3 regions of the Mesorhizobium sp. PL10 genome follow, and region 3 is predicted to be linked to each of the others. Evidence: riboswitches for the same ligand, from Rfam matches in the RefSeq annotation. Region 3 holds a riboswitch; each other region holds the start of a gene.
The links. Region 3 has a riboswitch for cobalamin ahead of ACWGTO_RS25575 (DUF1636 family protein). Riboswitches for the same ligand answer to the same signal wherever they lie in the genome.
Positions count from the first base shown of each region.

Region 1: linked by a shared signal. The riboswitch ahead of ACWGTO_RS16750 (aromatic ring-hydroxylating oxygenase subunit alpha) and the one ahead of ACWGTO_RS25575 (DUF1636 family protein) in region 3 are both predicted to bind cobalamin.
Region 2: linked by a shared signal. The riboswitch ahead of metE (5-methyltetrahydropteroyltriglutamate--homocysteine S-methyltransferase) and the one ahead of ACWGTO_RS25575 (DUF1636 family protein) in region 3 are both predicted to bind cobalamin.

Region 1 covers NZ_JBSKBR010000009.1:165,887-178,398, forward strand. Annotated here, with positions in the region: gene ACWGTO_RS16730 (glycosyltransferase family 2 protein) at 1-289, opposite strand, end outside; gene ACWGTO_RS16735 (serine kinase) at 286-1,332, opposite strand; gene ACWGTO_RS16740 (PqqD family protein) at 1,383-1,808, opposite strand; gene ACWGTO_RS16745 (2Fe-2S iron-sulfur cluster-binding protein) at 1,950-3,014, opposite strand; gene ACWGTO_RS16750 (aromatic ring-hydroxylating oxygenase subunit alpha) at 3,074-4,321, opposite strand; cobalamin riboswitch at 4,439-4,641, opposite strand; gene ACWGTO_RS16755 (DUF680 domain-containing protein) at 5,142-5,345, shown strand; gene ACWGTO_RS16760 (DUF680 domain-containing protein) at 5,427-5,630, shown strand; gene ACWGTO_RS16765 (DUF680 domain-containing protein) at 5,748-5,987, shown strand; gene ACWGTO_RS16770 (ABC transporter ATP-binding protein) at 6,063-7,175, opposite strand; gene bglA (beta-galactosidase BglA) at 7,241-8,905, opposite strand; gene ACWGTO_RS16780 (carbohydrate ABC transporter permease) at 8,911-10,065, opposite strand; gene ACWGTO_RS16785 (carbohydrate ABC transporter permease) at 10,067-11,080, opposite strand; gene ACWGTO_RS16790 (ABC transporter substrate-binding protein) at 11,285-12,512, opposite strand, start outside.
Region 2 covers NZ_JBSKBR010000068.1:1,521-8,116, reverse strand. Annotated here, with positions in the region: gene metE (5-methyltetrahydropteroyltriglutamate--homocysteine S-methyltransferase) at 154-2,487, opposite strand; cobalamin riboswitch at 2,577-2,778, opposite strand; partial or broken gene ACWGTO_RS32240 (IS110 family transposase) at 2,901-3,098, opposite strand; partial or broken gene grpE (nucleotide exchange factor GrpE) at 3,218-3,649, opposite strand; gene ACWGTO_RS32230 (LysR family transcriptional regulator) at 3,719-4,327, shown strand; gene ACWGTO_RS32225 (TlpA disulfide reductase family protein) at 4,627-5,796, opposite strand; partial or broken gene ACWGTO_RS32220 (CopG family transcriptional regulator) at 6,362-6,596, opposite strand, start outside.
Region 3 covers NZ_JBSKBR010000019.1:52,907-65,418, forward strand. Annotated here, with positions in the region: gene nuoG (NADH-quinone oxidoreductase subunit NuoG) at 1-1,582, opposite strand, end outside; gene ACWGTO_RS25530 (pentapeptide repeat-containing protein) at 1,582-1,863, opposite strand; gene ACWGTO_RS25535 (NADH-ubiquinone dehydrogenase) at 1,873-2,565, opposite strand; gene nuoF (NADH-quinone oxidoreductase subunit NuoF) at 2,640-3,944, opposite strand; gene ACWGTO_RS25545 (NADH-quinone oxidoreductase subunit E) at 3,955-5,241, opposite strand; gene ACWGTO_RS25550 (NADH-quinone oxidoreductase subunit D) at 5,638-6,828, opposite strand; gene ACWGTO_RS25555 (NADH-quinone oxidoreductase subunit C) at 6,838-7,443, opposite strand; gene ACWGTO_RS25560 (NuoB/complex I 20 kDa subunit family protein) at 7,448-8,029, opposite strand; gene ACWGTO_RS25565 (NADH-quinone oxidoreductase subunit A) at 8,020-8,385, opposite strand; gene ACWGTO_RS25570 (winged helix-turn-helix domain-containing protein) at 8,720-9,919, shown strand; cobalamin riboswitch at 9,949-10,152, shown strand; gene ACWGTO_RS25575 (DUF1636 family protein) at 10,191-10,619, shown strand; gene cobW (cobalamin biosynthesis protein CobW) at 10,622-11,659, shown strand; gene ACWGTO_RS25585 (cobaltochelatase subunit CobN) at 11,679-12,512, shown strand, end outside.

The DNA of each region.
Region 1 (12,512 bases), on a different contig from region 3:
GGGAAATGTCGTCCGAATCGAGGAACGACACCAGTGCGGTCTGCGGCAGCAATTGCCTGAGACCGGCGTTGCGCGCCCGCGTCACCCCTGCGTTTTCCTGCTGGAAAAGGCGAATGCAGGGTGCCTCTGCGATCAGGGAGCGCACTACCCCCGCCGAGCCATCGGTCGACCCGTCATCGATGACGATGATGTCGAGGTCGGCGGCATCTCGCTGTCTGAGCAGCGAGCGCAGCGCAGAGCCTACATGGCGTTCGCGGTTGTGGACCGGCATGATCACGCTCAGCTTCACGACAGGCCCCGAACCAGGAAATCGGCGATCGCGTCGGCGATCTCGCGCGGCTCGGTCCCCAGCGACAGCCGGTAGCACGGCAGATCGCGGGTGAGTTCGCTGAAAAAGCGAAAGCCCGCCTCCCGCTCGCCCGGCATTTGCACGATGCCGGACGGCGCCAGCGCAATCATGGCGTCCTTGCGCGCTATGGGCATGATCGAGCTTTTCGTACCTCCACTGATATGGGGCACCATCAACGCAATAATGTCCAGACTTGCAGGAATTCGCCGGGATGCAATCTCGTCAATGTGAAAGGCGTGCTTGCCTTGCCAGTTCAGGGGTTGGTACGATTTCAGCGTGCGGTCCAGCTGCAGCCGCCTGAACCCTTCCGGGTCCTGCTTGAGCGTGGCAAACAGCGGATACGCCGTCACGTCTTCGGTCCTGTCTATCAGCACATAGTCGTCGCCGACGCTGTCGAGCCCGTTGATAAGGCCGGCGACGACAGTTCCCGATTTGCCGGCACCACCGGAGCCGGCCAGCAGCACACCCTTGCCGCCGATACCGAGGGTGCCGGCATGGGTGAGCCGCATGCCGCGCGCCGCATATTCCCAATGCAGGAAGGCCCGCAGCGGCGCCCCTTGTTCCCATGGCGGGAAGGCGTCGGCCGACATCATCAGTTGCGCCCCGACATGGCGTTGCGGATCATGGAACTGCCAGAAGTCGAGGTCGTGATAGTAGCTGCCGCGCAATCCGGCCTCGGCCAGCCGGTTGGCAAAGGCATGATGGTTGTACTCGCCGCCCCAGCTCGCCGGGGCGGCAACGCCGGCTATGCCCGGATGGGCGACAAAAATGCGGCAGTCGCCGGATGCGGATGAATCGTCCGGAGCCGGTACGAAGGCGCGGCCCATGGCATCCGCCAGCGCGCCATGATCGAGATGGACGGTCAGATCCAGCCCGGGCAACCGAACCTTGGTGGTGACGGGATAGCAGGCAGCGGCGTCTTCTGCCGCCGCCAGCACTTGGCGGGCATAGTCCGGCAGGGTTTGCAGCGTGATCGAGGGCATGGCCTGATTGTTCCAGCGTCCGGTATCGCGCCGGGTCGCCCGGGAAGTATCTATGCCTGCTTCACCGCAGGCCAGCCGAGCGGTTCCTCGACCTCATGGATGGGATCGACGATGATGAGATCGGCAAGGTCGTCATGAACGTCGACCTTGAGCGGCTCGCGGGTGGCGGCGAGTTCGGCCGCGAGGTCACTCGAAAGCGGTTGCTCCGGCGTTTCGGCAGGCACGAGCAGCCCGAAGTCGACCAGTCGCGCAATGAAGCCATCGAGATCAGCCATTCCGATCGTCGCTGCGCCGCCGGCGCTCGCCTCTACCAGCGACTGGGCGGCGACGCCTGACGACAGTGCCTGCCATACCCGGCTGCCGGAATCGGAAAAGCCGAAATACTTGCCGTTCGAAAGGTCGAGAACGACGGCCTCGCCATCGAACGATTCGAAAACGATGTCCTTGCTGGCTACCGCGTAGACCCGTTGCTGCATTGCTTCTTCCCCGTCCCAGACGCCACGGTCTGGCAAAGCCCTCCCGAGTGCGTCTAAATCAGTTGGCCCTTCCTTGGCAAGACAAAGAGCCGCGAACTCCTTGGTCGGCGCCTCATGACAGGTTGCAGCGATGTCGGTCGGTCAGGCCTCGATTTCGAGCGCCGACAGCGGTTTCGAGCAGCAGGCAAGGATGAACCCGTCATCGATCTCGTGGTCGAGGATGCCGCCATTGTGGCTCATCTCGACAGCGCCGGAGACCTTTTTCACCTTGCAGGTGCCGCACAGGCCGAACTCGCAGGCGGCTGGTATCCGCACGCCCGAGCTGCGCGCTGTCTGCAGCACGGTCTGGCCGGCGACGCAGCCGGCGTCGACCTCCGAAAGCGAGAAGCGGATCGGCGTCACGGCTTCGACAGGGACAGCAGCGCCGTCTTCAGCTGGTGAGGCAAACGGCGCCGGGATTTCCTCCACCGCGGGCGCGGCAAAGCTCTCCTGATGGTACTTCGTCATGTCGAAGCCGGCGGCCTCCAGCATTCCGCGCACGGCGCGCATGAACGGATCGGGGCCGCAGCAAAAGATCTCGCGTTCGCGGAAATCGGGCGCCAGCAGCGGCAGCCGGATCGCGTCGATGCGGCCCATATGGCCGTACCAGCCTTCACGGCTTGAGCGTTCCTCGATCATGAAGCCGAGCGACAGGCCGGGCATATGGCCGCCGAGCAGTTCGAGTTCCTTGCGGAAGATGATCTCTTCGGCACGCCGCGCGCAGTTGACGAAGCCGACATCCGTCCATGGCGCGCAATCGTTCAGCCAGCGCAGCATCGACATCATCGGCGTCACGCCGGAGCCGGCAGAAATGAACAGATATTTGGCCGCCGGGTGGCTGTGCAGCGAAAAATCGCCGGCCGGCCCATAGGCCTTGACGTGCGAGCCGGGCACCAGATGGTCGAACATCCAGCGTGTGCCGATGCTGCCGGCCTGTGCCTTCACCGTCACCGCGATCGAAAACGGCCGCGACGGCGAGGATGACAGCGTGTAGGTGCGCATCAGCGGTCCGTCCGGTGTCGGCAGCTCCAGCGTCACGAACTGGCCCGGCTTGTAGCGGAACCAGGTCTGGTTATCGGACCGGAAGGTGAAGGTCTTGACGTCAGGCGCCTCGTCGCTGACGCCGATCACTTCCAGCACCTGCAGCCTGTCGTTCCACGGCGCCATCTGGTGCTCTGCTCATGTCATGATCCCAAAACCGCGAAACACTTTTGGGCGACATGAGCTCACGCCACGCTGCGCAGCGCCGGCCGGCCGCCTTCGGCAAGACGGGGACCGATGAAGGCCGCGTACCATTCGACGAATTGGATCACCCCACCCTCGTGCAGCTCCGAATAGGGGCCTGGCTCATAGGCCGGCGACAGGATGCCGAATGCATTTTCCTCGACGATGCGGCGGTCCTGGTCGTTGGTCTCGGTCCAGACATGCGTGAGCTCTTCAAGGCTGTAATCGACGCCCTCGACCGCATCCTTGTGTACCAGCCACTTGGTCGTCACCGCGGTTTCGGTGGCGCTGATCGGCAGCACGCGGAAGGTCACGGCATGGTCGATCAGGATGTGGTTCCAGGTCGTCGGATAGTGGTAATGCATCAAGGTGCCGATACGATCGGCGGCAACGGTGTCGGAAAGGTTCTTCGTCACCGCGCGCTTTCCCGTCATCGTATAGCTGACGGCATCGCGCAGCAGCGGCGCGCGGGTGGCGCGATATTGTCCGGCCGGATCGATGCGGAACTTGCTCGGCAGGCCCGCCGCCTCACATTTTGCCCAGTGCGCCAGCATCTCCGGGTCGCTGTCTGCGCCCTGCACACCGGTCACCGTCGGCGCTTCCGGAAATGTCTTGCACAGTTCGGGATGGTTGCCGGCGCAGTGATAACACTCGCGGTTGTTTTCCCAGACCAGCTTCCAGTTGCCCTTCTCGATGATCGTGGTCTCGAAGGCGATCTTGGCTTCATTCAGCCGGTGCGGCTTGAGGTACGGTTCGATCATGGCCCGCATCGGCGCGAAGTCTGCGGGTTCTTTCGCCAGGCAGATGAAGACGTAACCGGCCACACTTTCGCAGGCGACCGGCTTCAGGCCGAACTGGCTCTTGTCGAAACCCTCGGCCATCTGGCGGGCAAACAGCAATCGGCCATCGAGCTCGTAGGTCCACTGGTGATAGGGGCAGACCAGCTTTGCCGCCGTGCCTTTCTCGGTGTTGCAGACGCGGCTGCCGCGATGACGGCAGGAATTGTGAAAGGCGTTGATGTTGCCCTTCTGGTCGCGGACAAGCACCACCGGATAGTCGCCGATCTGCACGGTGATATAGCTGCCGGGCTTCGGCAGCTCGCAATCATGGCCGATGAACAGCCAGTCGCGATACCAGATCAGCTCCATGTCGAGCTTGAAGTAGTCCGGGTCAGTGTAGAAGGGCTGCTCGAGCGAATAACCTTGCTTGCGGCCGTTCAAGAGCCTCTGCATGTCGTTGCGCGCATCCATAGTTCTGTCCTCATGGTTCAAGGACTGAACTTGGTGGTGATGGAGGAAGGATCGGCTGCAGGCCGGCGCGACGCCGGACATGCACTATCCACCTCTTGACCGCCCACCGCGATCAGTCGAGTTCAAGCATCTCGGGCTGGTTTCCGGGCTCTGGAGTTGTCCTTGCGGACCATCGCGACACCTTCCCAGGCTTCTCGCCCAGTGGTCTCCCGTTGCGACTTGAACTCCACCACCGTTGCGGGGGCAGCGCCGGATTTAGACCGGCTTCCCAATTCTCCGCTCCGTCGTCACGAAGCGGCACCTGAGATGGAATCATCTAATCACGGCAGCGGTCGCGACATCGGCATGAAAGCGACATCGTCTCCATGCGGCGCGACACGCATCGCATGCGCATCGGCTGGCGACTGCGGGGCCGAAATCCTGATTTGGCGAGCGATCTTTGCTGTTTCGAATCGCCTCTTGTCCGGCTCTTGGCCGGGTCAAAAAAGACCAACAGTATCGAAAAGTGACTATTAGCAGTTTCTAAAATCGAACCGAACGGTTCGTTTCTGTTGACAATGCGTGCAGGACGGTGTGAACGCTGACGCCCTGACACACTCGGTGAGCCGGATGGCACTGTTACGTAAGGCTTTGTATTATTGGCATAAAATTAGATAGTAGGCATGCTTACGAAAATTACAAGAGGCGAAGTCATGGCCCAGCCGGAACAACTTCGTGATTGGAAACCAGCCTCTGGCTTTCCCACATCGGGGGCTGTCCGAACGACGCGAATTCTCCCACCACACGCCGCTAGACGGACAGACAAACTGGAGTGCTAAAAATGAAAAAGATCATCCTCACTGCCGCGGCCGTTTTGGCCATCACCGGCAGTGCCTTCGCTGGTAGCGACAATTACGGTTCCAATGGAGCGAACCAGCCCACCGCGGCGGCTGACGGCTCGTATACGGCTTCCATTCAGAAGTCGGCGCCCGTTGACAAGCAGCCCCTCGTTCAGGGCAGCGACCGCAACCTCTTCGGCCATTAACAGCCGATCCCGATCCAAACAAAAAGAGTGGCGGCCCGTCCGTCGCTATTGGGATTTCGAAGAAATTCAGGAGCATTTGAAATGAAAAAGATTATCCTCGCTGCCGCCGCCGTTGTGGCCATTTCCGGCAGCGCTTTCGCCGCCAGTGACAACTATGGTTCGAACGGTGCCAACCAGCCTGCGGTTGCGTCGACCGACAGCGGCCACACGGCTTCGGTTGCGAAGTCAGATTCGGCTGCTCAGGCCCCTGCACAGGGCGCCGACCGCAACCTCTTCGGCCGCTAACGGCCGATCGGGATCCGACCTCAGGGTTTTCCAACAACGATCCCAGTCGAACATCGAACAAAACGCAGAGCGGCGGGATAGCCGCTTTGCCGCATGATGAAACTCAGGAGACCTGAAATGAAGAAGATTGCTCTTGCTGCCGCTGCGCTTTTGGTTGCCGCTGGCAGTGCTTACGCCCGCAACGATAATGTCGGCTCCAGCGCCGTCGACAACCAGGCGACCGTCAACGTCGACAACACACGGACGTCGTCGGTTCCGAACACCGGTTCGCCGGTGTACAAGCTGTTGAACTCGTCGGGCGACGTACAGAAATCTGCCCCGCAAGGCAGCGACCGGAACCTCTTCGGCAACCGCTAACAGCCGAAGTTTCCAAAAAAAGAGCGGCGGGCCTGGCCTGCCGCTTTTTTTCATGCCGATACGACGAGCCGACTCTCAGGCAGCCCTCACTTCCACCGGCTTGAGCGAGAAGGAGTGTCCGTCGGCGTCGAAGATGTGCAGGTCGCCGGCATCCGCCGTCAGCCGCAGCTTTGCACCGCGCTTGACCTCGACATTGCCGGGCAGCTTGGTCACCAGCGGCAGGTCGGCGCGGCCGATGTCGATATAGACCAGCTGGACCTCGCCGAGTTGCTCGACATAGTCCACCACGCCTTCGAAAAGATATTCCGTGCCGGTGGCGACCGACAGATCCTCCGGCCGCACGCCGAAGCTGACCGCCGCACCCTTGGCGGACGCCGGCGTCGCGATCGGCACTGTCGCCTTGCGGCCGCCGACATGGCTGACGACGGTCGGGTCGCCCGTCTTGTCGATGGTCGCCGGCAGGATGTTCATGGCCGGCGAGCCGATGAACTGGGCAACGAACAGATTGCCGGGCTTCTTGTAGAGGTCCATCGGCGTGCCGACCTGCTCGATATGGCCGTCCTTCAGCACCACGATGCGGTCGGCCAGCGTCATGGCTTCGACCTGGTCATGGGTGACGTAGATCATGGTCGTGTTGGGCATCGATTCCTTGAGCTTGGCGATTTCGATGCGGGTGGCGACGCGGAGCGCGGCGTCGAGGTTCGACAGCGGCTCGTCGAACAGGAACACCTTCGGATTGCGCACGATGGCGCGGCCGATGGCGACGCGCTGGCGCTGGCCGCCCGACATCGCCTTGGGCAGACGGTCGAGATATTTGGTCAGCTGCAGGATCTCGGCGGCCTGCCGCACGCGCTTGTCGATCTCGGCCTTGCTTTCCTTGCCGATCTTCATCGAAAACGCCATGTTGTCGTAGACGGTCATGTGCGGATAGAGCGCATAGGACTGGAACACCATGGCGATGCCGCGCTTGGACGGCGGCACATCGTTCACCACCTCGCCGGCGATCTTCAGCTCGCCGGAGGTGATCTCCTCAAGCCCCGCGATGGACCTCAGCAAGGTCGACTTGCCGCAGCCCGAAGGGCCGACAAAGACGATGAACTCGCCCGACTTTATGTCGAGGTCGATGCCATGGAGAATGTGCAGATTGCCGTATGATTTCTTCACTTGTCTCAGCGTGACATCGGCCATGATTTCCTCCCAGTGATTTCCCTAGAGAACCCAGATTTCCTCAAGAAATTCCGTTTCGTCAAAACTCAGTCGATACGCCCGAACCAGGCGCCGTAGCCGCCGAGGCGGATGGAGCCTGTGCCGGATTGTCCCGAAAAACCGTGTCCGGCCAAGGGCTGCAGCGCCTGGCCGCCGAGATCGACCTCGGCCGGCCTGCTGCCCAGATTGAAGACGCAGACGATCTGCTCATTACCCTCGCGGCGGGTGAAGGCGACGGTGTCGCCCTCGCTTTCGATGAACTCGATGTCGCCTTTGGCCAGCGCCGGATGCTGGCGGCGGAAGCCGAGAAAGCGCCGGTAGTGCTCGAGCAGCGAGGCGGCGTCGCCCTGCTGCACGTTGACCGCTTGCGACAAATGCTTGCCCGGTACCGGCAGCCAGGGCTTGGCCGTCGAAAAGCCGGCATTGCTGGCGGCTGCATCCCACACCATCGGCGTGCGGCAGCCGTCGCGGCCCTTGAATTCGGGCCAGAAGCGGATGCCGTAGGGGTCCTGCAGATCCTCGAACCTGAGCTCGGCTTCGCCCAGCCCAAGCTCCTCGCCCTGATAGAGGCAGACCGAACCGCGCAGCGACATCAGCAGCGCCGAGATCACCTTGAGATAGGCGGCCGGATCGGCCTCGTCGGCGGCCCAGCGTGAGGCCGGACGCATCACGTCATGATTGGAGAAGGCCCAGCATGACCAGCCGTCGCTGGCGACCTTGCCGAAGGCCTCCAGCACCTGGCGCACCTTGGCGGCGCTGATCTTTTCCGGCGCCAGGAAATCGAAGGAATAGCACATGTGGACGCGCTTTCCGCCGGCCGTGTAGGCGGCGACTACTTCCAGCCCGCGCTGCGAGTCGCCGACTTCGCCGACGGCGGCAGTCGCCGGATATTCGTCGAGCAGCGCCCGGAACCGTTCGAGGAAGGCAAGGTTCTCCGGCCGGCTCTTGTCGTAGATATGGTCCTGATAGTTGTAAGGATTGACCGCAGGTGCGGTCTGGTCGTTACGTTCTTCCGGCGGCAGCGGCGGGTTGTTCTCCAGCCCCTGGCTGTGGAAGTAGAAATTGATGGTGTCGAGGCGGAAGCCGTCGACGCCGCGCTCCAGCCAGAAGCGGGTGACGTCGAGCAGCGCGTCCTGGACTTCCGAATTGTGGAAGTTGAGGTCCGGCTGTTCGGACAGGAAATTATGCAGATAATATTGTTGGCGGCTGGTGTCCCACTGCCAGGCCGAGCCGCCGAAGATCGACAGCCAGTTGTTGGGCGGCGTGCCATCCGGTCTGGCATCCGCCCAGACATACCAGTCGGCTTTCGGGTTGCTGCGGTTGGCGCGGCTCTCCTTGAACCATGGATGGATGTCGGCGGTGTGCGACAGCACCTCGTCGATCATCACCTTGAGGCCGAGGTGATGGGCTTCCGCGACCAGCGCGTCGAAATCGGCAAGCGTTCCGAACATCGGGTCGACGTCGCAATAGTCCGAGACATCGTAGCCGAAATCCTTCATCGGCGACTTGAAGAAGGGCGAAATCCAGATGGCATCGACGCCCAGCGAGGCGATGTAGGGCAGCCTGCGGATGATGCCCTGGAGGTCGCCAATCCCGTCGCCGTTCGAGTCCTGGTAGCTGCGCGGATAGATCTGGTAGATCACCGCGCCTCGCCACCAGTCGCGATCGACTGCGAGATCTGGCTTCGAGGTCGCCTTCAACGCGGATTGCATTACTCTCAACCTCCTTTGACCGAGCCGGCCAGAAGCCCGCGGACGAAATAGCGCTGCAGCGAGAAGAACACGATCAGCGGCACGATGATGGTGACGAAGGCCGATGTCGTCAGGATCTCCCAGTCGCCGCCGCGCGAACCGAGCAGCGCATTGAGCTTGGCGGTCAGCACGATCTGATCGCCCTCGGTACCGAGGAAAACCATCGCCACCAACAAATCGTTCCACACCCACAGGAACTGGAAGATGGCGAAGGAGGCCAGCACCGGGAACGACAGCGGCAGCACGATCTTGACGAAGATCTCGAAATCGCTGGCGCCGTCGATGCGCGCCGATTCCATGATCTCGCGCGGCAGGCCGGCAATGTAGCTGCGCAGGAGATAGATGGCGAAGGGCAGGCCGAAGCCGGTATGCGCCAGCCAGATGCCGAGATAGGTTTTCGACGGCACGCCGAAGAAAGTGCCGACGCCGTTGTAGAGTTTGAGCAACGGGATCAGCGACATCTGCAGCGGTACGACGAGCAGGCCGATGATGACGGCGATCAGCAGCGCGCGGCCGGGAAAGCGCATCCAGGCCAGCGCATAGGCGGCAAAGGCGGCGATCAGGATCGGGATGACCGTCGCCGGAATGGTGACGGTCAGCGAGTTCATGAAGGAGCGGCCGATGCCTTCGGAAAACAGCACCGTGTTGTAGTTGTCGGTGGTGAATTTCGGCGGCGCCGACGAGGCATAGTAGACGCGCTGGCCGCGATCGCCTTCGAAAGCCTTGGGCGAGCTCATGACGAACGTCCCGTCGGCATTGAGCTGCAAGGTCACGCCATCGCCGAGATCGGCGGCCGTGCCGGCCGGATATTGCGTCGGCGCAGCCGACTTGACGCCGAAGGCGCTGATGTTGCGGGCGGCAGCATCGCCGAAGATGTTGCCGGCAAGCACGAATTTGCCATCCTTCTCGACCTGCGCCGAGGCCGGCGGCAACCGGCCGGCTTCGGTCTGGGTGGAGCTGGAGAACGAGTTCCACCAGCCCGAGGCGATGATCTGGTCCTTGTCGCGCAGCGAGGAGACCAGGATGCCGAGCGTCGGCACGGTCCAGATGGCAACGAAGATGAGCACGGCGATGTGGACGCCGAAACGGCTGGCAAAGGATTTTCCGGTCGCAACGGCCATCTCAATGCCCTCCCGTCTCTTTGTTCGCCTGGCGGATGTTCCAGACCATGATCGGGATGACCGCGATCATGATGATGATGGCGATGGTGGCGCCGCGGCCGAAATCGCCGCCGCCTCGGAACATCCAGTCGAACATCAGATTGGCTAGCACCTGGCTGTTCCATTGGCCGTTGGTCATGGTCAGCACGATATCGAACACTTTCAGCACCAGAATGGTGATGGTCGTCCAGACTACGGCAATGGTGCCCCAGATCTGCGGCACCATGATCTTCCAGAAGATCTGGAACGGATTGGCGCCGTCGATGACCGCGGCTTCGAGGGTCTCCTCGGGGATGCCGCGCAGTGCCGAAGACAGGATGACCATGGCAAAGCCGGTCTGGATCCAGATCAGGATGATCATCAGGAAGAAATTGTTCCAGAACGGCAGCGATATCCAGACTTGCGGCTGGCCGCCGAAATACTGGATGATGGCGTTGAGCAGGCCGATCTGCGTCTGGCCCTCGCCGCGATATTCGTAGATGAATTTCCAGATCACGCTGGCGCCGACGAAGGAGATCGCCAGCGGCAGGAAGATCAGGCTCTTGGCGATCGTGCCCCACCAGATCTTGTCGGTGAGCACGGCGATGATCAGCCCGAGGAAGGTGCACGCCGCCGGCACCACCGCCAGCCAGATGATGTTGTTGAGGATCGAGTTGCGGAACTCGCGGTCGCCGAACGCCCATTCATAGTTGGCGAGGCCGACGAAGTGCTGGCCGCCGCGATCGAGGAAGGACAGCCAGAGCGTCGCCACCACCGGGTAGATCAGATAGACGGTGAGGATGATCATCGCCGGGCCGACGAACAGCCAGGGACGAACCAGCCCTTGCCGGCGCAGATTGTCGATGGCCGCAGCCCCGGCGACGCCGCGCGACGGGAAAATCAGGTCGACCAGCTTGTTGGCGCCCCAGAAATAAGCGACGCAGCCGCCGACGCCGATGATGATGACAAAAATGGCCGATAGAATCTGAGCCGCCATGGGTCCCTCTCCCTGCGCATGATCGGTCGGGCTGTGGACTGCCCTGGCAATGTGGCGATGCGCCGATTTAAGTTATTCGGAACGAACGAACGCAAATCGGTCCGGCGAACGGCGCCGGTCGGATCCGGGCCAACGGGGCCCGGATCCAGTCTGTGGAGGACGTCCTGAAAGCTGCAGCCTGAGCGGCTGCCGATTTGCCGCTGATTACTTGATCGCGTCCCAGCTCTTCTGGATGTCGGTGGCGACATCCTGGGCCGACTTGCCGCCGACCAGGTCGATCATGCCGGTCCAGAAGGCGCCGGCACCGATCTTGCCCGGCATCAGGTCCGAACCGTCGAAGCGGAAGGTCGAGGCATTGGCGAGGATTTCTCCCTGCTTCTTCAGCGCGTCGCTGGCATAGGCATCCTTGTTGACCGATTTGAGCGGCGTCACGAAGCCGCCCTGGGCCATCCAGATTTCATGCGCCAGCGGCATCTTCAGGAATTCGATGAACGCGCGGGCACCCTTGCTGTCTTTGGTGATCATGGCGAGCGTACCGGCGCCGAGAACGGGCGTGCCGAGTTCAGGCTTGGACGCATAGGGCGGGAAGTAGAAGAAGTCGGCATCCTGCCCCACCTTGGTGCCTTCCGGGAAGAAGGTCGGGATGAACGAAGCCTGATGGTGCAGGTAGCATTTCGGCGGCACCGAGAAGAGGCCCTTCGGGCTGTCGCGGAAGTCGGTCGCGGCAACCGCCTTGGCGCCGCCATCGACCATCTTGTCGTCGGTGGCGATCTTGCCGAAAATGTCGATGGCGTTGACCACCGCCGGATCGTTGAACGGAATCTCGTTCTTCACCCACTTGTCGTAGACGTCAGGCGTCTGCGTGCGCAGCATGATGTCTTCGACCCAGTCGGTCGCCGGCCAGCCGGTGGCGCCGCCCGAGCCGAGACCGATGCACCACGGCGTGCCGCCGTCGGCGATGATCTTCTTCTCGAGATCGGTGAGCTCTTCCTGGGTCTTGGGAACCTTGTAGCCGGCTTCCTCGAAATTGTCCGGCGAGTACCAGACCAGCGATTTCACGTCGGCCTTGTAGGGGAAGGCGAAGAAGCCCGGCTTGCCGTCCTTGTCCTTGAAGGTGCCGAGGTCGACCCATGACTGGCCGGCGCCGTAATTGTCCTTCACCCATTTGGCGGTGTCGTCGCCCAGCGGCGTCAGCAGGCCCTTGGAGGCCAGGTCCTGGATCAGGCCCGGCTGCGGCAGCACGGCGATGTTGGGCGGGCTGCCGGCCTGGGTGTCGATGACGATCTGCTGTTCGTAATTCTCCGACGAGGAGTATTTGATCTCGGCGCCGGTGGCTTCCTGGAAATATTCGAGAACCGTGCGGATGAGGCCTTCGTCCTCGCCGCGCCATGGCCCGAAGATGGTCAGCGTCTCGCCCTTGAGATCGACCTTT
Region 2 (6,596 bases), on a different contig from region 3:
TTGGAGGAGAAGCAGTGCCGTTGATCAGTGCCCGTCAGCGCGCCGCTTCCACGACGTGCTGACGAAGGCACATTCCCACCCGGCTCCCGTTTAGGCACAGGCTTCAGATCACTTCAGCCCAGTTTGCTCCGTCCGGGCAACGGCATATACATGCTAGGCCGCCTTGGATGCGTCTCTCAGAGAACGCGCGGCTTTGACCATATTGACAAGTGCCGGACGGACTTCCTCCCATCGACGTGTCTTCAAACCGCAATCGGGGTTGACCCAGATCTGACTATCGCAAAGGCGCTGGCGCGCCTGGGAGAGCAGGTTCTTCATCTCGTCGATTCCCGGCACCCGCGGTGAGTGGATATCATAGATGCCCGGTCCGATCTCGTTCGGATAATTGAAGTTTTTGAAGGCGTTGAGCAACTCCATCTGCGAGCGAGAGGTTTCGATGGAGATAACATCGGCATCCATTGCCGCGATCGCGTCAATAATGTCGTTGAATTCGGAGTAGCACATGTGCGTGTGGATCTGGGTCTCATCGTACACGCCCGTCGAAGCGAGCCGAAAGCATTCGATGGCCCATTCGAGATAATGCACCCGCTCGGACTTGCGTAGCGGCAAGCCCTCGCGCAGTGCGGCTTCGTCGATCTGAATCACCTTGGCGCCGGCGCTTTCGAGATCACCCACCTCGCCACGAAGGGCGAGCGCGATCTGACGGCAAACGACCGAGCGCGCGAGATCATCGCGGACAAAGGACCAGTTGAGAATCGTGACGGGGCCGGTGAGCATGCCCTTAACGGGTTTGTCTGTCAGCGATTGAGCGAACCGCCACCAGCGAACCGTCATAGGGTTGGGCCGCGATACGTCGCCGAAAATGATCGGCGGGCGCACACAGCGTGACCCGTAGCTCTGCACCCAGGCATTTTGGGTGAAGGCGAAGCCGGAAAGCTGCTCCCCGAAATACTGCACCATGTCGTTTCGTTCAAACTCGCCGTGCACCAGCACGTCCAGCCCGATCTCCTCCTGCCAACGGATTGCTGCTTCGATCTCCTTCCTCAGGAACGCCTCATAGTCGACATAGCTCAGTTCTCCCTTTGCATGGGCGGCACGCGCGTTGCGAATCTCGGGCGTTTGCGGGAAAGAGCCGATCGTGGTGGTCGGAAAGGGCGGCAGACAGAGCCGCTCGTCCTGAAGCCTAGAACGTTCAGAAAAACCGCTCTTCCTGCGCATCATGCTCTCGTCGACGAAGGCGAGGCGTCCTTCGACCAGCGGATCATGAATCTTCGGGGACGTCAGACGCGCGGCGGCTGCTTGGGTTGAAGACTCCAACTGTGCTGCAACCGCCTCCCGGCCTTCGGACAAGGCCCGGGCGATCGTGGTCAGTTCGTCCATCTTCTGCGCCGCGAATGCGAGCCACGACCTTACGTCCCGGTCCAGCGTGGTTTCCAGTTCAAGGTCGATCGGGACATGCAGAAGCGAGCACGAGGGCGCGATCTCCACTCGCTCGAGTGGCCAGCCGGCCACGACCGGTTTGATCCGGTCAAGCATGGGGCGCAGGTTCGCGCGCCAAACGTTGCGACCGTCGATCAGGCCAAGCGAAAGCACCAGGTCTTTTGGCGCAAGCCGGCCCACCGCCTCCAATTGTTCGGGAGCGCGTGCAAGGTCGAGATGCAGGCCCCCCACAGGAAGCGAAAGAGCGGTCTCGAGGTTGCCGTTCAGCCCGCCGAAATAGGTGGCGAGCATGATCTTTAGCTCCGGTGCCACTTTCGAAAGGCGCTCGTAGGCAAAATTGAACGCATCTTGCTCGTTTGGAATGAGATCGAGCACGAGTGCCGGCTCATCGATCTGCACCCAGTCGGCGCCCGCGAGTTTCAGTCGACGCAGCAGCAGCTCGTAAACCTGCAGCAGCCGCGGCAATAGCGAAACAGGGTTGAAGTCCCGGGTGGGTGACTTGGCGAGTTTGAGGAAGGTGACGGGCCCAAGGATGACCGGGCGAGTGTGAATGCCCAATGCTCTGGCATCAAGGAAGTGATCCAACGGCTTTGAGGAGGACAGGGCAAAGGCTTGATCGTCGGCGAGCTCCGGGACCATGTAGTGGTAGTTGGTGTCGAACCACTTGGTCATTTCCAGCGCTGTCACGGCTTGACCGGTTTGCCCGCCACCAGCAGCCTCTCCTTGGCTGCCACGAGCCATGGCAAAATAGGTGTCGAGCGAGATTTCTCCCACCCTCCAGCCATAGCGTGGCGGGACAGCGCCGACCATTGTTGCTGTGTCGAGCACATGATCGTAGAGTGAGAAGTCGTTGGACGGAATCTTTGTCACGCCGCGGTCGCGTTGTTCAATCCAGTTCGCGACACGCAGCGCCCGCGCCGTTTCGAGAAGGTCGGCTGCGGAAGATTTTCGCGACCAATAGGCCTCAAGCGCGCGCTTTAGCTCGCGACGGCGTCCGATGCGCGGCAGGCCAAGCGTGGCTACAGGAACTATGTGAGAGAGAGACATACCATACCCCGATGATTGGGGCGTGGACGCAAGGCAGACGTTGGCAAGCAGACGAGCCGGTTGCTACGCCCACCGAGACACCCCGCCTGTGGACCTTGTTCGCCGTGGCAGGTCTCCTGGCTCGCGGGTCAACACCTCAGCCCCTCTTCCCGAGGCTATTGACCTCCGTGACATGAGTGAGCTTGGCTCGCCGCTTACAGTTGCGGGGGCAGCGCCGGCATCTTCACCGGCTTCCCTCTTAGCTCTGTTGCGGCCGAACCGCATCAGAGAGCCATCGACTACTTACATTCCCCGGAGAGGACGTTGCTGTCAATCACATAAACAAATCTTTATATCGTGATCCCACTTGGTACGATAATTGCCGGGCGTCGGGTGATCGCGATCCTTTCGGCCGGTAGCCTGCTCAATTTCCTGCCCTTTGGGAGCCATTGCGACAATGGCCTGGCCTCGAGTCCAATGCGACTAAAAGACAATTCCAGTTCGTCGAAATAGCGGACCAGCGCCTCCGGCTCGCTGGCGATCTTGACCTCGCGCATGATCGCTCCGGTCGCGTCAACAATGCACACGCTGCTCTCTTCCAGAGAGACATCGATTCCCGCATAATGTTCCATGGCTGTTCCTCTCATGATGTTTGGAGCCGATCGCTCGGACTCCGTTTCAACACCATCATTCTGAGGGACAGCCACCCAACCTGGCTATGCTCGCGAAGGCCGGCCCATTACGGCATCTAGTTGGGATCAAACTTCTTGCCTTCTGGCGCCGGTTTCTTGACCCAGTGCCGTTCCAGCGCCGACAGCATTGTGCGTTCGGTCAGGTCGACGCCTTCGATCAGCGCCTTGAAGCCGGCATCGCCCGACGCCTTGGCCTCGGCGGGAATGGCGTCGAGCGCGCGGCGCAGATTGTCCGACACCGACAGCATGTCGCGGGCGAAATTGGCGACCGCATAAGTGCGCGCATCGTGCACGTCGCGCGCGGTGCGACGGCGCAGGTTTTCCATCTCGGCGGCGACGCGCAGCGTGCGGTCCTTCAACTCTTCGTTTGCCTTCAGTAGCCGCGCAACCGCTTCGTAGTCGCCATCGAGGCTGCCTTCCTTGCATTCGGCATTGGCCCCGGCCGTCTCGGCTTCATCGGGCGCGCTTTGGTCTTTTGATTGGTCGCTCATCGACATTTCCCGTGCTCTCGAATGGTATGGATTTTATGCCCGATATCGAGGTTTGGCGGCCGAAAATCAATGGCAGGCATACTGAAAGCCCCTGTCGCATCGAGCACGTATGACGAAGAGCTTTCGATTCCTCCCATTGAACGGCCACTTGGCTTAGACATCGTTGAAGAGGTGGCCAAGCGCAGATTTGAACGCCGCTGCGGCGGTTTCCGCTGGGTAGCGCTGATTGGTTGGGAGCCCGGCTACAGGCTGCTGCGCTATCCAGCCATCGCCGGATTTGTCGCGATGAACCTCCAATTTTCCGCGCTCAGCCGGCGCGTAAAAGATCTCGAATTGAGACTGGGCGTGACTTTGTTCCACCGCTATCCGGGCGGGGTCAGGGTGACGGCCGCCGGCGACTGTTTCCTGGCCAAAATACGACGTATTCTGAAAGATCTCGACGACACGCTTCAGGGGCTTGAATCAGCGGGCCACGGCGATAGCCACTCGCGTTTCTACGCAAGCATCATCCCGAGCTCTAATCTGATGCTCCATTACCGTTCCGCGCGCGAAACGGCGGCCCCAAGCGAACGCTTGATCCTCGGTCATGAACGGAGACAACATGGGCGCAGCTACATCTGGCCGGATCTGCTTGCGGCCGGCTTGACGGTCGAAAAGTTTGTGGCGTCCAGACTATAGGATCCATGTCTCAGGATCATTCATGGAGACGGTGAACCGAGCGGCGGCTGCACGATGCCGCGACTTTAGCTCACCGATCTTTGGGCGCGGCGCCGACCGGCCATCATTGACGACGTCTCGCCTGAGCTCGCGAGGCAGGCCTTTGCTGCCGCGCACAGAGGAAGGACTAGTGACAGCATCCCACCCAACCACGATGGTAGCGACGCATACGCCCAGACTTCTATCGCCTTTACGGCGTGCTTGCGACGTGCGTGCACCCCCCAAAATCGCCCAGTCAGGCCAAAGGATTTTCCGACCTGTCATCCCTCTTCATCTTTCCTCTTCCGCCGGGTGCGGTTTGGCTTCGGGAAATCCTGTTGTGGAGCCACACAGAGATCTTGTGAGCAAACCTGCTCACCCTTGTAGTTGGCCAGGGCCTGCAGCAATCGCTGTCCAATCCGCCGTTTCGTTTTTTCCGAGCCATCCTGCCAATCAGCAAGCGACTTCAGTGCCACTTCGATCAACTCGATCGCGCGATCCTTGTCCCCGCTCTCGTAAAAGTACTGACCGGCTGCCGGATAATATAGGAACTTGAAGCGGCCGTCGCCTTCCGGGGGATCCAGAGCCAGGATGTGTTCGGATAGCTCCTTGCCCATCGCGAAGCGCTCGGCAGACGGAATGTTTGAATAGTCCTCCTCCGGATGGAAGAGTTGTTCCAGTGCCTGAGACAACCAATTCACGGTGTTCTTGTTGATCGCGTCGCGAACGAAGAGCTGCAGGACCGGCAAGCCTGCCTCCATATCGCGCATTTCGTGAAGTAGCAGATTCGCATGACAAGTCCGGATATTGGGATCGTCCGGGAACAAGGCGACACCCTCTTCGATGGCCGAGAGCGCGGTGTGCCACTCCTGTTTCTTGAACGCCGCATAATATTTCTCCAATATCGGCGTTTTCACCGCTTGTTCGCGCATTCTGCCTTCGTTTTCGGCAATCCGCTTGGCATCACCGGCTTTCGCTTGCTTGCTGGTGCGCCAGCTGCCGTCGATCACTTTGGGCAAGACCTCAGCCAGGTCCATCGGATGACCGATAAACGCGATGGCGCCGTCACGATCGACAACGAACGAGGTCGGAATCCCGAGGGAGAAGCTGGGTTCCATCCAAAGTTTGTCCATTTCGCTTGAGAAATCGAACGCTATCCGATAGTTCAGATAGGAGCAGTTTTCCGTCAACCACGCGTCCAGCTTAGTACGCGCTTTGTCCGCGGTCGGAGCGTCTTCAGAAGCGGCGACCCCGACAACTTCAAGCCCGCGATCCTTGTATTTCTCCTGCAGCTCCGCCAGATGGGGCATCGCCGCCACGCATGGGCCACACCACGTCGCCCAAAATTCGACGATGTACAGTTTCCCAGGCTGGAAGGCGGTCAGCGGCTCGCCACGCAGCCAGCTCTGCACCTTGATCGCAGGGGCCGGGGAATTCATCCGAAGCACCATGTCACTCTCCAATTATCGCCAGATGCGCTACTTTTTGTGCGAGCTTGTTTTTCCGGGGAAACGGAACACGCGAACGAAGCGTGTGGGCAGCCCTCACTCAGTATTGCCGCTCTTCAGATTAAGCAAAGGCCGTGCCACCTCGCTCAGCACCAGTAAGCCTACGACTTTGCTTAGGAGGTCTATCGAGCAAGATCGCCTTTTGTAGCAAAACCGACATGGCGTCTGTCGCTGTCAGATTTTGGACACGGATTATGTATGTGTAGCCACTAGCCGGCAGCCAAATCGACGGTCGTCCATCGCGCAGCACTTCGGCGCTGGTTAGAAGTACGCATGCGATCTCCACGCCATGTCTGGATAGCGCGGGAACAGCCTGCCTACCTGCTCATGGACGATTTGTAGCGCGGTCGACGGGGATGATTAGAAGAAGCAGGAATGTGAGCGTTGCAACAAGGAAAACGGCCGGCAGCAACGCGACGTGCAGAAACTTGCAAAATGCGGTACAGACGAGCTGGCCGACCGCGTCTCCCTTTCTCGAGTGCGACTCAGCCGTGTCCGGCGGTGCTGCAGCTGCAATGTCCTCGCCAATTTCTTGGCTGAGCTTTGGCCCCTTGCTCAACCTGCGGCCGAGCGAATCGACGAAGGCGTCATAGCGCTGCCTACCTTCCGTGCGCGCTTCAGGCTGAACGGCGTCAGGTAAGGCCGGGGTTGACGTGAGCCAGAAGCGCACGAACAAGGCCAGCGTCTCGATCGATATGCCGAGATCGCGTTCAACCCGCTGTAGGCGCCGGTCGATCTGATCG
Region 3 (12,512 bases):
CGCCGAGCAGGAACAGCACGTCGCTGTCGCCGAGCATGCCGGCGACGTTCTTGCCGCCCTCGCCCGGTACGAAGCCGACATCAAGGCCGCCGACGCGGGCAGCCGCATTGTGCAGCACGGCAAAGCCGTTCCAGTCGGCGCGGGCGGCGTTGACGGCAGCGGCGAGTTTCGCCGCCTGGCCGAGCACCGCGGCTCCGTCGGCGCGCGCCAACGCGCCCTGGCCGACAATGATCAGCGGATGCGTCGCCTTCTTCAGCACCTGGAAGAACCTGCCGTTGCCGTCGGCCAGATCCTTCAGCGATTCCGGACCGGCGCCCAGCTGCTCATAGTCATAACGTGTGTCGCCGACCTCGCCGATGACGCCGACCGGCAGATTGCCGATGCGCCAGCGCTTGCGGATGCGGGCGTTGAGCACCGAGGCCTCGAAGCGCGGATTGGCGCCGATGATCAGCACAGCGTCGGCCTGCTCGATGCCCTCGATGGTCGGGTTGAAGATGTAGCTGGCGCGGCCCAGCGCCGGATCGAGTGCTGCACCATCCTGGCGGCAATCGGTGTTCTTCGAGCCGAGCGAAGCCATGAGCTGTTTCAGCGCGTAGATTTCCTCAACCGCAGCTAGATCGCCGGCAATCGCACCAATCTTTTCGGGCGCAGCCTTGGACACCGCATCCTTGATCGCGGCGAACGCTTCCGTCCAGCTTGCGGGGGCGAGCTTGCCGTCCTTGCGCACATAGGGGCGATCGAGGCGCTGCGTGCGCAGGCCGTCCCAGATGAAACGGGTCTTGTCGGAAATCCACTCCTCGTTCACCGCCTCGTTGACGCGCGGCAGGATGCGCATGACTTCGCGGCCGCGGCTATCGACGCGAATCGCCGAGCCGACGGCGTCCATCACGTCGATGGATTCGGTCTTGGTGAGCTCCCACGGCCGCGCCTGGAAGGCGAACGGCTTTGAGGTCAGCGCGCCGACCGGGCAAAGGTCGATGACGTTGCCTTGCAGCTCCGAGGTCATGGCGCTTTCGAGATAGGTGGTGATCTCGGCATCCTCGCCGCGGCCGATCAGGCCGAGCTCGGAAATGCCGGCAACTTCCGTGGTGAAGCGGACGCAGCGCGTGCAGTGGATGCAGCGGTTCATCACCGTCTTGACCAGCGGCCCGATATACTTGTCTTCGACCGCCCGCTTGTTCTCGTGATAGCGCGAGGAATCGACGCCGAAGGCCATGGCCTGGTCCTGCAGGTCGCATTCGCCGCCCTGGTCGCAGATCGGACAATCCAGCGGATGGTTGATCAGCAGGAATTCCATCACGCCTTCCCGGGCCTTCTTGACCATCGGCGTGTTGGTGAAGATTTCCGGCGTTTCGCCATTCGGGCCCGGGCGCAGGTCGCGCACGCCCATGGCGCAGGAGGCCTGCGGCTTGGGTGGCCCGCCCTTCACCTCGATCAGGCACATGCGGCAATTGCCGGCGATCGACAGCCGCTCATGGAAACAGAAGCGCGGCACTTCCGCGCCCGCGTCCTCGGCCGCCTGCAGCAGCGTGTAGTGGTCGGGTACAGTGATTTCTTTCCCGTCGACCTTGAGCTTTGCCATCAATTGCCCCCGGCGGTCTGCGCCGTCTCATATGCCTGAAACAGATCGCTCAGCCTGATGCCATTGATCATCATGCCGGCGACGTCAGCGTTTTCTATCTTCACGTTGCTCATATTCACATTGTTGAAAAACGCGTTCGAGAGGTTCGCGTCGTCCATCAGGGCCGCCGACAGGTTGACATTGTGAAACTGCGTGTTCGACAGGTTCACATCGTCAAATCTGGAGTTGCTGACGATGGCATTGCGCACATCGAGAACATCGCGCCTGTCGTGGACATCCATGCCTGCCCCCTACCTCTTCGCCTTGGCGGCGAGCGTCAGCGCCGCCGCCTGGCGGGTCCACTCGTCGCGGCCGATGCGGCCCTTGAGCGACAGGTAATCCTCGACCCAGGCGATCTCTTCCGGCGTCCATGCAGCGATCTGGGCAAAGGTCCAGATGCCGAGGCCGTTCAGCACTTTTTCCAGCTTCGGCCCAACACCCGTTATTGCCTTGAGATCCGACGGCTTGGACGGACGCGCAATGGTCTTGGGCTGCCTGAAATCCTCCGGCATCAGCCCGGTCGTCGCGTCTTCGGCGACGGCATCGGCCTTCTCCGGCTCGGCATTGACGGTGCGGGCGGCAATATCAGTCACCTCCTGGGCAAAGGTCTGCGCCTCGGCGATCAGGGTCTTGGTCGCGGCGCGCGCTTTGGTGGCGGGGGCGGTCTCCGAGTAACGCTCGGCGCGCTGGTCGAAATCGTCGATGATCGGCTGGAAAATCCGCTGCGAAGCCTCGGCAGCGCCCGACATAGCGCCGAGCCAGACGCCAAAGGCGTGGTTGGCGAGGCCGAAGCCCAGCGCCGACATGGCGGCGGCACCGGCGACAGGATGCGCGAGAAGGTTGACGGCGCTGGCCATCTCCCTCGGCATCATCCTGGTCAAATCCTGGTTCATCTTCTCAAGCTGGTCCAAATTGGGCATCAAAGGGTTCGAATACGGCGCCATAGATATCTCCTGGTCGTTTCTTCGTCTGCCCCGCCCCTATATGTCAGTCCCGGGCTTGCGCCCGTATTTCAAATCTATTCCGCCGCCACCATCACCGGCTCGGCCCGGTGCGCGTTGCGCGAAAACTCGTCGATGCGTCGCTCCACCTCGCCGCGGAAATGCCGCATCAGGCCCTGGATCGGCCATGCCGCCGCATCGCCCAGCGCGCAGATCGTATGGCCTTCCACCTGCTTGGTGACGTCGAGCAGCATGTCGATCTCGCGTTTCTGTGCTTCCCCGCGCACCAGCCGCTCCATCACCCGCCACATCCAGCCGGTGCCCTCGCGGCACGGCGTGCACTGGCCGCAGCTTTCGTGCTTGTAAAAATAGGACAGCCTGGCAATCGCCTTCACGATATCGGTCGACTTGTCCATGACGATGACAGCTGCCGTGCCGAGGCCCGATTTGAGGTCGCGCAGCGCGTCGAAATCCATCGGCGCGTCGATGATCTGCTCGGCCGGCACCAACGGCACCGAAGCGCCGCCCGGAATGACTGCGAGCAGATTGTCCCAGCCGCCGCGAATGCCGCCGCAATGCGTCTCAATCAGTTCACGGAACGGGATCGACATCGCCTCTTCGACGGTGCACGGATTGTTGACGTGGCCCGAGATGCAAAACAGCTTGGTGCCGACATTGTTGGGGCGGCCGAAGGACGAGAACCAGGCCGCACCCCGGCGCAAAATGGTCGGCGCCACTGCGATCGACTCGACATTGTTGACCGTTGTCGGACAACCGTACAAGCCGACATTGGCCGGGAATGGCGGCTTCAGGCGCGGCTGGCCCTTCTTGCCTTCCAGGCTTTCGAGCAGCGCGGTCTCCTCGCCGCAGATGTAGGCGCCGGCGCCGTGATGCATGTAGATGTCGAAATCGTAGCCCGACGTGTTGTTCTTGCCGATCAGCTTGGCCTCATAGGCTTCGTCGATGGCGCGCTGCAGCGCCTCGCGCTCGCGGACAAACTCGCCGCGCACATAGATGTAGGCGGCGACCGCGCCCATGGCGAAGCCGGCAATGAACGACCCCTCGACCAGCGTGTGCGGATCGTTGCGTAGAATGTCTCGATCCTTGCACGTGCCGGGCTCGGATTCGTCGGCGTTGACAACGAGATAACTCGGCCGGCCGTCGCTCTGCTTGGGCATGAACGACCATTTCAGCCCGGTCGGGAAGCCGGCGCCGCCGCGGCCGCGCAGACCCGACGCCTTCATCTCGTTGACGATCCACTCGCGCCCCTTGGCGATTATGCCCGGCGTGTTGTCCCAGGCGCCGCGCGCCATGGCGCCGGCCAACGACTTGTCGAAGAGGCCGTAGATGTTGTTGAAGATGCGGTCTTTATCCTGAAGCATTGTTCGTCCCTCAGACCGGCTTCTTGCCGAAGACGCGGATGTATTCGGCGACGCCGCCCTTGGCGAGCACCTTGGCCTGACCGACCCAGTCGTCGCGGTCGATACGCCCTTGGAAGGCGAGATAGCCGTCCACCCAGTCGCGCTCGGCCTTCTTCCAGGAAGCGACCTGCGCGAAGGTGAAGATGCCCAGCGTATGCAGGATGCCCTCGATCTTCGGGCCGACGCCCGAGATCAGCTTGAGATCGTCGACCGCTGCGGGCCTGTCGATGCCGGCCGGACGGTTCTTGTCTTCCAGCGACGGTTTTGCCGGCTTGGCGGCTGGTATCTTGACTTCCGGCGCCTTGAAGGCAGCCGCCGGCTCGGCCTTGTTCCTGGGGCCGCTACGCTGTTTCGAGACCTCCTCGACTTCCGGCGCAGCCAGATTGGCATTGGCAGCCGAATGCAACGGTGCGGCAACGCTCGCTGCTTTTTCCACCTCGGGCGCGACCTTGACCGGCGATGGCGACTTCAGAGCCGGACTGGTCTCTGGAGCATCGGTCTTTGGCTTGCCGGCCTTGGACGGCGCAACTGGCGCTGCGGCCGGCGCCTGCGAAACCGTAGCGGCCGGCGCAACTGCCGCTGGCGCCGCTTTGGCAGCCTTGGTCGCCGCTTTGGCTTCCTTGTCGCGCGTCGCCTTGAGGATCGCCTTTTCGCTCGTCAGCGTCGTCAGGCCAGGCGCCGGCTCGGAGCCGGTTCGACCGTTCTGCGGTCCTGTGGGGACCGTGGCACCCTTGCCGGCATCGTAGAGATCGATGATTTCGGCCAGCCGTTCCGGCGTCAGATCCTCGAACGTGTCCTTGAAGACCATGACCATCGGTGCGTTGACGCAGGCGCCAAGGCACTCGACCTCCTCCCACGACAGTGTGCCCTTGTCATTGGTGTGGAACTGGTCGTGATGGATTTTGGAGCGGCACACGTCCATCAGCGCTTCCGAGCCGCGCAGCATGCAGGGTGTGGTGCCGCAGACCTGGATATGGGCACGGGTGCCGACCGGATTGAGCTGGTACTGCGTGTAGAAGGTCGCGACCTCGAGCCCGCGAATGCGCGGCATGCCGAGCATGTCGGAAATCGTCTCGATCGCCGCCTTGGTGACCCAGCCCTCCTGCTCCTGCGCGATCATCAGCAGGGGAATGATCGCCGACTGTTCGCGGCCCTTCGGATATTTCTTGATCCATTGCTTGGCGGCCGCCGCATTCGCCCGGTTGAAGGCGAAGGAGGCTGGCTGGACGCTGGCTTCTGCGAGACGGCGGACTGACATGGATTTTCGCTTTTATGTTTTCTTATTGAACCGAACTGGAGACTCGATAGCAGTTCTCAGATTGCCCTAACACGCACACAAACTCTTCTTTGCCGCGTTTCAGGCGGACATATTCATCATACCGATCACCAACCCAAGAGACACAATAAGGCCTCGGCCGGCCGGGCACTTGGGCTACGAACGTCTCAATCGGGCATGCCGGATGGGAATGAATAACAAAATCCTGATCCATCGGCGCGTGCCTCTCGTACGTGCGCCCCATCAACAAGTCACCTTCAGCGACCAGCTCAAATCCGATTTTGACCAAGTCTCTCGACAGAAGTCGACCATCCGGACCCCATGCGGGAACTTGGGCCGCCATTGCCAGAACGGCTGCAGTGACAAGAGCATTCATTGCTACCGATCGACCTCCCCGAACACGATATCGAGTGAACCCAACACGGCGGTGACGTCGGCCAGCATGTGGCCGCGGCAGAGGAAATCCATGGCTTGCAGATGCGCGAAACCGGGGGCGCGCAGCTTGCAGCGATACGGCTTGTTGGTGCCGTCGGAGACGAGATAGACGCCGAACTCGCCCTTCGGCGCCTCGACGGCCGCATAGACCTCGCCGGCCGGCACGCGATAGCCCTCGGTGTAGAGCTTGAAGTGGTGGATCAGCGCTTCCATCGAGCGCTTCATGGCCTGGCGCTTCGGTGGCACCACCTTGCCGTCGAGGTTCGACACCGGGCCGGTGCTCTCCTTGCCAAGCAAGAGGTCGACGCACTGGCGCATGATCTTGGCCGACTGGCGCATCTCTTCCATGCGCACGAGATAACGGTCGTAGCAGTCGCCGTTCTTGCCGATCGGGATATCGAAATCCATCTCGGAATAGCATTCATAAGGCTGCGACTTGCGCAGATCCCAGGCCGCACCCGAGCCGCGCACCATGACGCCGGAGAAACCCCAGGCCCAGGCATCGGCCAGGGACACCGTGCCGATGTCGACATTGCGCTGCTTGAAGATGCGGTTGCCAGTCAAGAGCTTGTCGAGATCGTCAAGCGACTTCAGGAACGGATCGATCCACTTCCCGATGTCCTCGACCAGCTTCGCCGGCAAGTCCTGATGGACGCCGCCGGGGCGGAAATAGGCCGCATGCATGCGCGAACCGGAGGCGCGCTCATAGAAAACCATCAGCTTTTCGCGTTCGACGAAGCCCCATAGCGGCGGCGTCAGCGCGCCGATATCAAGCGCCTGCGTCGTCACATTGAGGATGTGCGACATGATGCGGCCGATCTCGCAATAGAGCACGCGGATCAGCTGGCCGCGCTTCGGCACCTCGATGCCGAGCAGCCGCTCGGCGGCAAGCGCGAAGGCATGCTCCTGGTTCATCGGCGCGCAATAATCGAGCCGGTCGAGATAGGGCACCGCCTGCAGATAGGTCTTGTGCTCGATCAGCTTTTCGGTGCCGCGGTGGAGCAAGCCGATATGCGGATCGACGCGGTCGACCACTTCGCCGTCCAACTCAAGCACCAACCTCAAAACACCATGCGCCGCAGGGTGTTGAGGTCCAAAGTTGATGTTAAAATTGCGGACGGAGGTTTCAGCCATTCTGGCGCCTCAATTCGTCTTGGCTTTTTCGTCCCCGGGCAGCACGTAGTCGGTGCCTTCCCACGGGGAAAGAAAATCGAAATTGCGGAATTCCTGCTTCAGCTCGACAGGCTCATAGATCACGCGCTTGGCTTCGTCGTCGTAGCGCACTTCGACAAACCCGGTCAGCGGGAAATCCTTGCGCAGCGGATGACCCTCGAAACCGTAGTCGGTGAGGATGCGGCGCAGATCCGGATGGCCCGAGAACAGCACGCCGTAGAGATCGTAGGTCTCGCGCTCGAACCAGTCGGCGCCGGGATAAACTGATGTCAGCGACGGCACCAGCGCCTCTTCGTCGGCCTGGACCTTGATGCGGATGCGCAAATTCTGCTTCGGCGACAGCAAGTGATAGACAACGTCGAAGCGCTTGGCGCGCGACGGGTAGTCGGCGCCGCAGACATCGATGATCGAAATGAACTGACAGCCCGCATCGTCGCGCAGGAAGGTCGCCACGTCGGTCAGGTCGCCGGGCTCGACCGAGATCGTCAGTTCGCCATAGGCCAGCACCGGGTCATGGACGCGATGCGGCAGCTTTTCGCCGAGATAGGTCGACAGTTCGCTAAGGGATGCGGCCATGGATTTACCGTTCGATCGTGCCGGTGCGGCGGATCTTCTTCTGCAGCAGAAGAATGCCGTAGAGCAGCGCTTCGGCGCTCGGCGGGCAGCCGGGGACATAGATGTCGACCGGCACGACGCGGTCGCAGCCGCGCACCACCGAATAGGAATAGTGGTAATAGCCGCCGCCATTGGCGCAGGAGCCCATCGAGATGACGTAGCGCGGCTCCGGCATCTGGTCGTAGACCTTGCGCAGCGCCGGCGCCATCTTGTTGGTCAGCGTGCCGGCGACGATCATGATGTCGGACTGGCGCGGAGACGCGCGCGGCGCAACACCGAACCGCTCCGAATCGTAGCGCGGCATCGAGGTGTGGATCATCTCGACCGCGCAGCACGCCAGACCGAAGGTCATGAACATCAGCGAACCGCTGCGTGCCCAGGTGATCAGCGCCTCGGTCGAGGTGACCAGAAAGCCCTTGTCGGCGAGTTCATTGTTGATCTCGAGGAAGAACGGATCGTCAGAACCGACCGGACGACCGGTATTGGGGTCGATCAGGCCTTTGGGCTTCGGCGCAACGAGCGTACCGGAACTGTCGTTCAATCCCATTCCAGCGCTCCTTTTTTCCATTCATAGGCAAAGCCGATGGTCAGCACCGCCAAAAACACCATCATCGACCAGAAACCGAGCATGCCGATCTTCGAAAACGACACCGCCCACGGAAACAGGAAGGCCACTTCCAGGTCGAAGATGATGAACAGGATCGACACCAGGTAGAAGCGGATGTCGAACTTCATGCGGGCATCGTCGAACGAGTTGAAGCCGCACTCATAGGCGGAAAGCTTTTCGGGATCGGGACTGCGGTAGGCCACCAGGAACGGCGCTATGATAAGCACCAGGCCAATGACCGCCGCCACGGCGATGAAGAGGACGATGGGCAGGTACGAACTGAGCAGTGCGTTCATGCTGCGGCTTTCCCTTGGCGGCCAATCCACGTTGATTACAGCAACCAACCCTAATGCGGAAGCGTGACAGTTTAACCGCTGAACCGTTTTAGGTGCCTATGCTGCAACGCGGCGAGGGTTAGCGCAGGGCTTTCGGCGAAGCAAGTCAAACCTTGTTCAAAACGCAGTGCTGGACGGCAGGTCGGGAAAAACTGGTCCGATCCGCTCTTGTTTGATTTCCTTCACTTTCTACTCCACTTTTGTCTCCTGACATGTCTCCCGCCACAAGCCTGCTAGCATGGCCGGAATCACCGGCTAAAAATACGGCAACAGGACCAGGGGCAAAGGTATCTTGATGAAGGACAAAATATCGCTCGCCATGGCCAGGCGGATCGCCCTTGGCGCGCAGGGTTTTACCGACCCGCGGCCGAGCGGTACACCGGACCGCCGCCACCTCGCCCGCGTGCTCTCGCGCACCGGCCTCTTGCAGATCGATTCCGTCAGCGCCGTGGTGCGCGCCCACTATATGCCGCTCTATTCGCGCCTTGGGTCCTACCCCTTATCCCTGCTCGACAATGCCGCCGTCACCCGCAAGCGCACGGTGTTCGAATACTGGGCGCATGAGGCCTCCTTCCTGCCGGTCGAGACCTGGCCTTTGATGCGCTGGCGCATGCAGCGAGCCGAGAGCGGCGACGAAATGTATCTGGGGCTGGCCAAATGGGGCCGCGAGCACGCCGCCTATATCGAGGAGATCTATCGCGCGGTCGTCGAGCGCGGACCGATCGCCGCTTCGGCCCTGGAAGGCCAAAAAGGCTCGGGCGGCTGGTGGGGCTGGAGCCATGCCAAGCATGCCTTCGAATGGCTGTTCTGGGCCGGCCGCATCACCACAGCGCACCGCCGTGGCTTTGAGCGCTTCTACGACCTGCCCGAGCGCGTGCTGCCGCAGGCGATCCTCGATCTGCCGGTGCCGGCCGCCGAGGACGCACATCGCGAATTGCTGCGCATTTCCGCCCGCGCCCACGGCATCGCGACCTCCGGCGACCTGCGCGACTATTTCCGCCTGTCGCCGGCCGACATGAAGGGCCGACTGGAGGAACTGGTCGAGCTGGGTGAACTGCTGCCGGTTCGCGTCGAAGGCTGGGACAAGCCGGCTTACTTCCACCGGGACGCCCGCATCCCCCGAAAAATCGAGGCCCGCGCGCTGCTGGCGCCGTTCGACCCCGTCGTCTTCGAGCGCTCACGCTCGGAGCGCCTGTTCGATTTCCACTACCGGATCGAGATCTACACCCCGGCCGACAAGCGGCAGTATGGCTACTACGTCCTGCCGTTCCTCCTTGGCGACCGCATCGTCGCCCGCGTCGACCTCAAGGCCGATCGTCCGGCAGGCGTGCTGCGTGTCCACGCCGCCTACGCCGAGCGCGGCGCGCCGCCTGACACCGCCGCTCAGCTCTTCGAGGAATTGAAGCAGATGCAGGGCTGGCTTGAACTGGAAAGCATGCAAATCGCGCCGGCCGGCGATCTGGGGCCGGCGCTGGCCGACATCGCCGTGTCGTAGCCGTGCGTTGACACCGCTGCCCGCAAAAGCCTAAATCCGCTCCAGACGGTCCCTTGCCCGCAACGGCAAGGGCCAAGAGGGAATGCGGTGCGGGACAAAATCCCAAATCCGCGGCTGTCCCCGCAACTGTAAGCGATGAGCCTGGGCCGAAAGCCACTGGGTAACACCGGGAAGGCGGCTAACCAAGGCGACGACTCGCGAGCCAGGAGACCTGCCGTCTGCGACTATATAATCCGATCGCCCGGCGGGTTTCCGGGCAAGGAGCCCGGTTTTGGACCAGAACAGCAGTTTTTCGGCTGGCACAGCGGATGTTTCGTCCGCCGATAGCGATGCCTTGTCGGGCGTCACCGTCGTCGTCTGCGCCTCCTGCCGCGACGAGACCGGCTCCGACGCCCATCCCCGCGCCGGCGAACTGCTGGCCGGCGACACGCGCCGCGCCGCATCCGATGACGACATCCGCGTCCGCACCGTCGAATGCCTCGGCAATTGCAAGCGCCGACTGAGCGCCGCCATCCTGCGCGATGGCTGCTGGAGCTATGTCTTCGGCGATCTGACCACAGCCAGTGGTGCCGACCTCGTCACCGGCGCAAAGCTCTTCGCCACCTCCACCGATGGCCTCATCCCCTGGCGCGGCCGGCCCGATAGCCTCAAGCGCGGCCTCGTTGCCCGCATTCCACCCCTCGACCTGCTGAAGGACTGACCATGAACGCTTCCGTTTCCCGTGTTCCTTGCACTGTCGTCACCGGCTTCCTCGGCGCCGGCAAGACGACGCTGGTCCGCCATCTCCTCGAAAACGCGGGGGGCAAGCGCATTGCCATCATCGTCAACGAGTTCGGCGACATCGGCATCGACGGCGAGATCCTGAAAGGCTGCGGCATCGACACCTGCCCCGAGGAAAACATCGTCGAACTGGCCAATGGCTGCATCTGTTGCACCGTCGCCGACGATTTCGTGCCGGCGCTCAACCAGATCCTCGCGTTGACGCCGAAGGTAGACCACATCCTGATCGAGACATCGGGCCTGGCCCTGCCCAAGCCGCTGGTCCAGGCCTTTCAATGGCCGACGGTGAAAAGCCGCGTGACCGTCGATGGCGTCATCGCCGTGGTCGACGGCCCGGCGCTGGCCGAAGGCCGCGTTGCCAACGACATGGACGCGCTTCAGGCGCAGCGCGTGGCTGACGAGACGCTCGATCACGACGACCCGGTCGAGGAAGTCTTCGAGGACCAGATCGCCTGCGCCGACCTGATCATCCTGTCGAAGAGCGATTTGATGGACTCGGCCGGTTCAACCCGCGCCAACGCCATCATCAATGAGCACTCCGCCCGTGCCGTAAAAATCGTGCCGACCGCGCATGGCAAGGTCGACCCCTCGGTGCTGCTCGGCCTCGGCCTCGGCGTCGAGGACGACATCGAGAACCGCAAGTCGCATCATGACGGCGCCTTCGACCACGAGCATGACGATTTCGACACCTTCATTGTCGACATTCCCTCGATCGCCAATCCGGATGACCTGGCAAAGCGTGTCGCCACCGTTGCCGAGGAAGAGAATGTGTTGCGCGTCAAAGGTTTCGTCGATGTCGGCGGCAAGCCGATGCGGCTTTTGCTGCAGGCCGTCGGCCCGCGCGTCAACCACTACTATGACCGCGCCTGGACCGCCGAGGACGACCGCCGCTCGCGCCTCGTTGTCATCGGGCTGAAGGGGCTGAACCGCCCGGCGATCGAGGCTATACTGGCCGGCTGACGCGAAAACACAGGCAGCGATGCATATACTCACGACCACATCCACCTCGCTCGACGATCTCGCCGAGCCAGTTGATCTCAGGCAAACGCCGGCGGATATCGTGGCGCTGTCCTTCACCGACAGCGACCTCGCCGGCCTTGCTGCGGCATGGAAGGCCGATACCGCCCGCCTGCCCTCGATGCGGCTGGCGGCGCTCCGCGACCTGCGCCACCCCATGTCCGTCGACCTCTGGGTCGACAGCGTCGCCCGCCACGCCAAGGTGATCTTGGTGCGCATCCTCGGCGGCTATGACTGGTGGCGCTATGGCTGCGACCAGCTTGCCGCGACTGCTCGTGAGCGGGGCATAAACTTGGCGCTGCTGCCCGGCGAAAGCCATGACGAGGATCTCAGGCTGATCGAAGCCTCGACGCTGCCGCGCGCGGAGCTGGACGCCTTGCTCGGCTATTTCCGCGAGGGCGGCCCGGCGAATATGAGCGGGCTGGTGCAGCGGCTGGCGGGGTTGGCTGGGTCGAATGTGGCGGCGGCCGAGCCGGTCAGCGTGCCGAAGGCGGGGTATTATCAGCCGGGGCGTGGGGTTATTGAGATTGGCAATCCTGCACACCCCCCTCTGTCCTGCCGGACATCTCCCCCGCAAGGGGGGAGATCGGCCGTCACGAATGCAGGCGCTATTTCGTCTGAGATAGGCGAAGCCATTGATGCGAGCTCAATCTCCCCCCCTGCGGGGGAGATGTCCGGCAGGACAGAGGGGGGTGGGCGGGAACGCGGCGCTGACAATATCGCCATCATCCCCATCCTCTTCTACCGCTCGATGCTGCTGGCTGCCGATGTCGCGCCCATCGACGCGCTTTATGAG